DNA from 4 places in the Brenneria sp. L3-3C-1 genome. Region 3 is predicted to be linked to each of the others. Evidence: predicted binding sites of a transcription regulator. Region 3 holds the regulator's gene; each other region holds the start of a gene.
What was found. The regulator LexA, encoded in region 3, represses DNA repair genes until DNA is damaged. The targets are predictions, from matches to a motif close to TNCTGTATGTACATACAGNA.
Positions count from the first base shown of each region.

Region 1 (2,207 bases), on a different contig from region 3:
CCATACCGCCCAGACGGGTATAAACGTCCAGATCGGTGGCTACCGGGTAGCTCAGTTTAGCTGCAAGCTGAACGCCCTGAGCTTTATATGCTCCACCGCCAAGACCGCCGCTATATTTCATACGGCCCAGCCAGTCATAACCCAGTTCAAAACCTAAGTATTCATTGGCTTGGTAACCCAGGAACGCACCTGCGCCCAACTGGTTTTCTTCGGCTCCATCTACATTATAACCGTTGCCATACAGGCCGGTATCATGGAACTGAGACCAGCCCAGTTTACCACCGGTGTACCAGGTATTATCTTTTGGTGCGGCTTGAGCTACGGTAGCGAAGCCTGCCAGTGCCACTGCAATTGCGATAGCTGTTTTTTTCATTTTACGCCTCATTATCATCCAAATCGGCCATTAACTCGGAAGGCTAATCAACCTTTGGTTAAAATCCTTTAACAGGAGACCTTGCTCTTATTTATTACTCACTACCAAGTAAATTGGCGTTATAAAAGAGCAACTCCAGCGTGTTAAAGTCTACAACGAGATGAGAAAGTTACAAGTATGATGTGATTCGTATCATAAAAAAATTAACGATTCATACATACTTACTAACAAATAGTAGATGATTTTGACAGATATCACTGGTTTTCTTTCGAACCGAACGCATCCCGGAGGCCGTGAAATGGCGCTCTGCCGGGATATGTTCTAATTTCCCATTAAAACGCATGAGAAAATTCTTAATTTTATTAATGATACAAAGTTGAGTGAATTTTCATGCTGGGAAACAGTCTATAGGGGCCAAAATTTGCGTTTTCCGGCCGCATAATGAAACCATACGTGTTTCCTGACTGGGCTGCCTGACGCAATCTTACCCTTTCTTCTTCGGTCAACTCGGTAGGAAGCCAGCACAGTACGGCACTGTAATTTCCCGTCAATAAGGCTTTTTCCATGGCATCAACCGTCAATACGGGGTTGATGTGATTCAACTGAATAATTTTATCTAGCGGCAGCCCCGATTGTTGTAACCAGGGACGGCTAATCTTTTGTTGGGGAGACAACCAAAGCAGCCAGCGTGATTGAGTGGCTAACTGCTGCAACAGGGGGAGCAGCAAATGCGTAACTATGGGTTGATCGGCACTGTAAACTATTTCGCTGATAATTCCTCCACAGGATGCAGAAGGGGTCACGGCAGGTTGGCGATCGGAAAACGGCGACTGTTGAATCTTGTAAGAACTGAATGATTGAGTACGCATAATGAGCTCCACCTATAGTGTTACTGTATGCATATACAGTATCCTGTGCGTGGGTGAAAATCAACCTGATTTTTTCAAAGCGCCTCGCATATTCAGCATGCAACGCTCAGCAAGCTCATTTTATGTTTGAAGCCGCCTTTACCCTGTGGTTAATTACTTGTTCCTGTTAGAGATATTGCAGTCTGACAGGGATTGGTTATTTCAATACTAAGGATCACAGTAATGAAACAGTTAAGTGAAAAAAGGATTTTGCAATCTAAGTGCTATTTTGCATCTTTAGGGGACATCACCTCGCGTTCCCAATTCGGTGGCTACAGTATCGCAGCAAATAATATTATTTTCGGATTAGTATTGGGCGGCGAGCTTTATCTGCGTGCCAGCAAAAGAGATGAAAAGCACTTCCACGATCGTAATATGCCTCATCTTATCTATACCAAGCGGGGAATACCGATTCCGCTAAGTTATTATCTTGTTGATGAATCGCTATGGGAAAACCATATGCAACTGTTGAACTTCGCCAGATTGTCCCTGGCGGGCGCGCAGTATGACAAATCGGCTAAAAGCGGAGGTGGACGCCTAAAGGATTTACCTAATCTCAATCACGATCTTGAACGTTTACTATGGAAGGTAGGCATAAAGAACATTGACGAGTTACAGCAATATGGCGCCAAAAACAGTTATCTGAAATTGCGGGCGGTCAAAGGCAATCTCAGCGTCAATATATTGTTGGCGCTTGCTGGCGCAATATGCGGCACGCATCAGGCGGCATTGCCAAATGGTATTCGTAAGGAGCTGTTGGAATGGTATGAGCACCACGCGCCTTCTTCTTTTAAAAGGTACAAGCATTGATGGAATACCGCCTTCGTTGTTTTACAACTTAACCATGTCATTTTTTAATTGAGTCAGTTCGGGCAGCAGTTCAATGAGCAAACCAATCTGTTGAAGCACCAATAGTGCTTTGCTTT
Region 1 covers NZ_JAEMHF010000001.1:1,047,054-1,049,260, reverse strand. The annotation lists gene ompA (porin OmpA) at 1-373, opposite strand, end outside; gene sulA (SOS-induced cell division inhibitor SulA) at 736-1,242, opposite strand; gene JG725_RS04665 (TfoX/Sxy family DNA transformation protein) at 1,465-2,091, shown strand; gene yccS (YccS family putative transporter) at 2,113-2,207, opposite strand, start outside.
Region 1: sulA (SOS-induced cell division inhibitor SulA) is a predicted target of LexA. The motif match lies at 1,264-1,283, and genes of this name have one in related genera.

Region 2 (2,207 bases), on a different contig from region 3:
TTCGACAAACACATGGCGCGCTTCTTCACGCAGACGCGTACCGCGGCAGTTGGCGCAGGGGCGATTGCTGATAAATTTCGCCAGTTCTTCACGCACCGCACTGGATTCCGTTTCTTTATAGCGGCGCTCCATATTATGCAGCACCCCTTCGAACGGGTGACGGCGCACCGAGGTATCACCACGGTCGTTAATATATTTAAACTCGACGTTTTCCTTGCCTGAGCCGTACAGAATCAGTTTTTGAACCGATTCGCTCAGCCTGTCAAACGGGACATCAACATCAAATTTGTAGTGTTCCGCCAGCGAACGCAACATCTGGAAATAATAGAAGTTACGACGATCCCAGCCGCGAATCGCGCCGCCCGCCAGGGATAATTCCACATTCTGCACCACGCGGGCGGGATCGAAAAACTGCTGAACGCCCAGCCCATCGCAGGTTGGGCAAGCACCCGCCGGATTATTGAACGAGAACATACGCGGTTCCAGTTCATGCATGCTGTAACCGCACACCGGGCAGGCAAAATTCGCGGAGAACAACAATTCCGGCACGGTCGGGTCGTCCATATCGGCGACCACCGCGCTGCCGCCGGACAACTCCAGCGCGGTTTCAAACGACTCCGCCAGACGCTGCGCCAAATCGTCACGCACTTTGAAACGGTCCACAACCACTTCAATGGTATGTTTTTTCTGCAATTCCAGCTTCGGAGGATCGGAAAGATCGCACACTTCGCCGTCAATACGCGCCCGGATATAACCCTGCGTCGCCAGGTTTTCCAGCGTCTTGCTGTGCTCGCCTTTGCGATCTTTCACAATCGGCGCCAGCAGCATCACCCGCTTGCCTTCCGGCTGCGCCAGCACGTTATCCACCATCTGACTGACCGTCTGCGCATCCAGCGGGACGTCATGCTGCGGGCAGCGCGGTTCGCCGACGCGGGCAAACAGCAGGCGCAGGTAGTCGTGAATTTCGGTAATAGTGCCGACGGTGGAACGCGGGTTGTGCGAAGTGGACTTCTGCTCGATGGAAATGGCGGGCGACAACCCTTCGATATGATCGACGTCCGGCTTCTCCATCAGCGACAAAAACTGACGCGCATAAGCAGAGAGTGATTCGACGTAACGCCGCTGCCCTTCGGCATACAACGTATCAAACGCCAACGATGACTTACCTGAACCCGATAATCCGGTGATCACTATCAGCTTGTCGCGAGGGATTATCAGATTGATATTCTTGAGATTATGAGTACGGGCACCACGAACTTCGATCTTATCCATTCACACACTTCCCGGAATAAACACAGTTTTGCATCATCTCTCTGATGGAGACAACCGGTACGAAACATGCAATTATGGCACAAAAAAAGCTGAATGAATATCCAGTATCAGATGCAAACGTTGCAATCTGCGCATTCATTTTTGATTCAGCCTCGCAGGTATGATAGATACTTTTATCATGCTAAAATCGATCGTTTATACTCATATAAATTGGATTCATCAGGAGACACGAGCATGGCCAGCAGAGGCGTTAATAAAGTGATTCTTGTCGGACATCTGGGGCAAGACCCGGAAGTTCGCTATATGCCGAATGGCGGTGCCGTTGCCAACATCACGCTGGCCACGTCCGATAGCTGGCGCGACAAGCAAACCGGCGAGCAGAAAGAGAAAACCGAATGGCATCGTGTGGTGCTGTTCGGCAAACTGGCTGAAGTCGCGGGTGAATATCTGCGTAAAGGCTCTCAGGTTTACATTGAGGGCGCGCTGCAAACCCGCAAATGGACCGATCAGTCGGGCGCAGACCGCTACACCACCGAAGTGGTGGTTAACGTTGGCGGCACCATGCAAATGCTGGGCGGTCGTCAAGGCGGCGGCGCACCTGCGGGCGGCGGCGCGGGCGGACAACAGTCAGGCAGTTGGGGTCAGCCGCAACAGCCGCAGGGCGGCAATCAATTCAGCGGCGGCGCGCAAGCGCAGCCATCGCGCCCGGCACAGAACAACGCCCCGGCCGCCGGCAACGAACCGCCAATGGATTTTGACGACGATATTCCGTTCTAGAGTTAACTTGTGAGTTATTTGTAAAGAATTCATACGCAGACCCCTGTTAATTCAGGGGTTTTTTGTTTCTATCGTCGGAAAAAGTGTCTTGTATAAATTGGTGATTTTTCACATAAAGTGTACCTTGTAATTGTGTAATGTTTATGGGATGTGAGTGC
Region 2 covers NZ_JAEMHF010000011.1:146,694-148,900, forward strand. The annotation lists gene uvrA (excinuclease ABC subunit UvrA) at 1-1,272, opposite strand, end outside; gene ssb1 (single-stranded DNA-binding protein SSB1) at 1,507-2,049, shown strand.
Region 2: uvrA (excinuclease ABC subunit UvrA) is a predicted target of LexA. The motif match lies at 1,360-1,379, and genes of this name have one in related genera.

Region 3 (2,207 bases):
CAAGGATACCAGAAACTGCGCCGGAGATCTGTTGTGATGAGACAACGGTTAAGCGTTAAAATGCGGTCGATCGCTTATAAATAATGGTGAATGGAGGAATAAAACAATGGGGCTGACCCGGATAATCAAGGCAATGGGCTATTCTCTGCAAGGATTAAAGCAGGCATGGCTGCATGAGGCGGCGTTCCGTCAGGAAACCGGGTTGACCATTATTGCCACGATTATCGCTTGCCTACTGCCCGTGACGCTGGTCGAGAAATTACTCCTGATCGCCGTCGTGGTATTGATTATGCTGTTTGAACTGGCGAACAGCGCGATTGAAGCGGTGGTCGATCGTATTGGTACTGAACGGCATGAGTTATCCGGTCGGGCAAAGGACATCGGTTCGGCCGCGGTGTTTGTCGCCATACTGTTGGCGGCTGTCGTCTGGGGCAGTATTCTTTGGCAAAATTTTGCCTGAAGGATTGCATAACTTAATAAAAACCGGCGCTTTACGCACATCCCGGTTCCCAATTGGCAATGACCTGTATATACTCACAGCGAAACTGTATAAACAACCAGGGGGCGGAATGAAAGCATTAACAGCCAGACAGCAGCAGGTTTATGACCTGATCCGCGATCATATTGCGCACACCGGTATGCCGCCAACACGTGCGGAAATCGCCCAGCAGCTAGGATTTCGTTCGCCGAACGCTGCCGAGGAGCATTTAAAAGCCTTGGCGCGTAAAGGCGTCATTGAAATTGTATCCGGCGCATCGCGCGGTATTCGCTTGCTGATGGAAGAAGAGGCTGGCATTCCGTTGATTGGTCGCGTCGCGGCAGGTGAGCCGCTTTTGGCGCAGCAGCACATTGAGTGTCATTACCAGGTCGATCCGTCAATGTTCAAGCCGAGTGCCGATTTCCTTCTACGCGTGAGCGGCATGTCGATGAAAGATATCGGCATTATGGATGGGGATTTGCTGGCCGTCCATAAAACGCAAGATGTCCGTAACGGGCAGGTTGTCGTGGCGCGCATTGAAGATGAAGTGACAGTAAAACGACTAAAAAAACAAGGTAATACCATTCATCTTCTGGCTGAAAACGATGAATTTTCACCTATCGTCGTCGATCTGCGCGAGCAGAATTTCTCTATTGAAGGTCTGGCCGTCGGCGTGATCCGCAATGGCGACTGGAGCTGATTGCCGTCTTTTACAACGGCGGCGCTGACGCGTCTTCTCTATCGCTTCGATTCCGGGGCGATATTGCTTAATCCCTTATATGCGCAAACGCCCCGATGCAACAGATCGCGCGGGGAAAATGAGGTATGTCGTGGAAGCCTGAAAACGCGGCGGAAGGATCTCATCATAGCGCGATATGAAAACGTAGGTTTCGTCCGGCAATTTCTTGTATGGTGTAGCGGGAGAATGAACCTCTTTATAATCACACCTGCATTAAGTGGAATTAGCCTATGTCGAAAAATTATGTCATTACCGTAAAAGATACGGAACAGCCTGAGAATGAAATCTCATTTCAGTTCACCTCGCATGATGATCTCATCAAAGTCATTTCTTTGTCCGATGGTAAAACAGCGCTTCCCGAAGAGCATATTTATCCATTTTTAATCGGTATGAAATTGTTTGGCGAGGTCGTCATGCTTAACAGGAAAGACGAGATGTTCAAAAAAATACATCCGGCTTTAAAAGAGTTTATTGGTGATTTTAAGAAGAGTATAAAAAACAGCCAGTAAACCAAATTCTGGCGGGGCACGGCGAACGTGCCCGATTCGCTGTTAAACAGGTCGGGCTAGCGCTTTTTGATTGGCACCGTATGGTCGTGATCGCAATGATCCGGCTGTTTGCACAAGGCGACTTCCTGACAACCCTCACAGAATCCATGTGCTTCAATAACGCTGTGGTGCAAGGTAAACCCGGCCTGTTGCGCCAAATCACGCAGCGTTTCTTCCACGCCTTCAGTCTGCCGTTCGGTCACCTGACCGCAACGATCGCAGATAAATAGCGCGGAGGTGTGACTGTGACTGTCGATATGATGGCAAAGCACATAGCTATTGTTTGACTCCACCCGGTGAATAAACCCCTGCTCCAGAAGAAAATCCAGCGCGCGGTATACCGTCGGCGGCTTGGCTTGCGGTTCGGATATCCGTAATAGATCAAGCAGGTCGTAAGCGCTGATAGCGCCGGCCTGTTGCATCATCAGGCGTAACACTTCCA
Region 3 covers NZ_JAEMHF010000005.1:25,704-27,910, forward strand. The annotation lists gene JG725_RS11785 (diacylglycerol kinase) at 107-460, shown strand; gene lexA (transcriptional repressor LexA) at 570-1,178, shown strand; gene JG725_RS11795 (DUF3861 family protein) at 1,448-1,726, shown strand; gene zur (zinc uptake transcriptional repressor Zur) at 1,783-2,207, opposite strand, start outside.

Region 4 (2,207 bases), on a different contig from region 3:
GTTCCTCATTTCATGATGACGGAGATTAACGTGATTGTAAGGAAATTACCGAAGTAAAAAAAGTATGTGGCGAAGTTGTTAGCTATAGGTTTAATCGTTGGTGGCTATTGCGACGATAAATGGCTGATAGATCAGCCACATTCATAAGTAAAATGACTGAATGCGCCCCACAATACGCGTTTGCCTTATCTAATCTGGTACTTTCTTCTGATTTTAGTTGTTTTGCTTTGACAATCCGCTGTGCTTTTGCGAAAACATCTGGGTAAGAGGAAATTTTTTGTATGTGAATAGTTAAAAGCTCGGCTTTTTATTCGTCGTCTGGCTGGCTGGTCTTTAAGCCACGGACAATTCGTTTTTGCCTGGTTCGACATTTTACCACTAGCGCATGACGATGACAGACAGCGGCGGAAAGAGACAATGACTTTTGATATACAAAATTGACAGCGGGTCTTCTTTAGGGTGGCTCTGATACATTGAAGTTGGTCGGAGTGTAGCAGGTGCAAGGAAGAGTGAGAGAGACAATAATAATGGTAGAGACTAAAAAACGGCCAGGAAAAGACCTCGATCGTATCGATCGCAATATCCTGAACGAATTACAAAAAGACGGACGTATTTCTAATGTCGAGCTGTCCAAACGAGTGGGACTATCGCCGACGCCTTGCCTGGAGCGCGTACGTCGCCTGGAACGGCAGGGGTTTATTAATGGCTATACCGCGCTGCTGAATCCACACTATCTGGATGCATCGCTGCTGGTGTTCGTTGAAATTACGCTAAATCGCGGCGCGCCCGATGTGTTTGAGCAATTTAATTCGGCAGTGCAAAAGCTTGAAGAAATTCAGGAGTGTCATCTGGTTTCCGGCGATTTCGACTATCTGTTGAAAACCCGTGTACCGGATATGTCCGCCTATCGTAAGTTGTTGGGCGAGACGCTGCTTCGATTGCCGGGTGTGAACGACACCCGCACCTATGTGGTGATGGAAGAAGTTAAACAAAGCAATCGTTTGGTCATTAAGACCCGATAAATGCATGGGTGCAAAACCCGATAAATTCAGCTACACTCCTGTGAATTTATACAGTTTCAGCGCCGGGTTTTTCTCGGCGCTTTGTCATAAACCTTTACAGGCCCCTGGAGAGACGCTTGAGCCAGGAATACACAGAAGATAAAGACATTACCCTGAGAAAACTCAGTGGTTCTCGCCGTTTACTTGAAGCGATATTGATCGTAGTGGCGCTTTTTGCTGTTTATCTAAGCGTCGCGTTGCTTAGTTTTAGTCCTTCTGACCCCAGTTGGTCGCAAACCGCGTGGCACGAACCTATCCATAACCTCGGCGGCGTAGCGGGCGCCTGGCTGGCGGATACCTTGTTTTTTGTTTTTGGCGTGTTGGCTTATGCCATTCCGCCGATAATGTTGTGTCTGTGCTGGTCGGCTTTTCGTCATCGCGATAACCAGAGCGCGATCGACTACTTTACATTTTCGTTGCGCCTGATTGGCACTCTGGCGCTGATTCTGACCTCCTGCGGCCTGGCGGCGTTGAATATTGACGACCTCTACTATTTTGCCTCCGGCGGCGTATTGGGCAGCCTGCTGAGCAGTTCGATGGTTCCCCGCTTTAACGGCATGGGGGCGACGCTGATATTACTGTGCGTCTGGGCCGCGGGCCTGACGCTGTTTACCGGTTGGTCATGGTTGACCATCGCCGAAAAAATAGGTTCGGCGGTATTGGGCTGTCTGACGTTCATGTCTAATCGCTCGCGCAGCGATAACCTGCCTGAACCGCTGTCTTCCGAGTCCGTCGATCGTCGGGAAGATCTGTCCGTAACGTCGGCCGACAGCGATGATGATGTTTTATTCTCGGCGCCGTCGATAGCCTCGGCAACCCACGAAACACGTCCGGCGGAGCAGGGCGGCGAGCAGCCAGCGGCCGCCCCCTCATCGGATTCGTCGCTCGTGGCGTCTCTGGCGATGGACACGCAGCAGGGCATGCCGGAGCAACCCGCCGCCCGGCAGCAAATTGATGTCGCTTCAACGCTCAATCCGCCGTTGTATTCTTTTGAGGTGCCGACGCCCGTTCCCGCGGCCCATGACGACGGCGCGGAAGCCTACCACCCATCCGGCAGTGCGGATACGCCGCCGATTGCGCAATCGCAGGTCGCGCAGCCTATCGATCGGGCGCCTTATGCCGGGCAGTCCGAAACGCCAGACAGAA
Region 4 covers NZ_JAEMHF010000001.1:302,733-304,939, forward strand. The annotation lists gene lrp (leucine-responsive transcriptional regulator Lrp) at 528-1,022, shown strand; gene JG725_RS01385 (DNA translocase FtsK 4TM domain-containing protein) at 1,139-2,207, shown strand, end outside.
Region 4: JG725_RS01385 (DNA translocase FtsK 4TM domain-containing protein) is a predicted target of LexA. The motif match lies at 1,059-1,078, and genes of this name have one in related genera.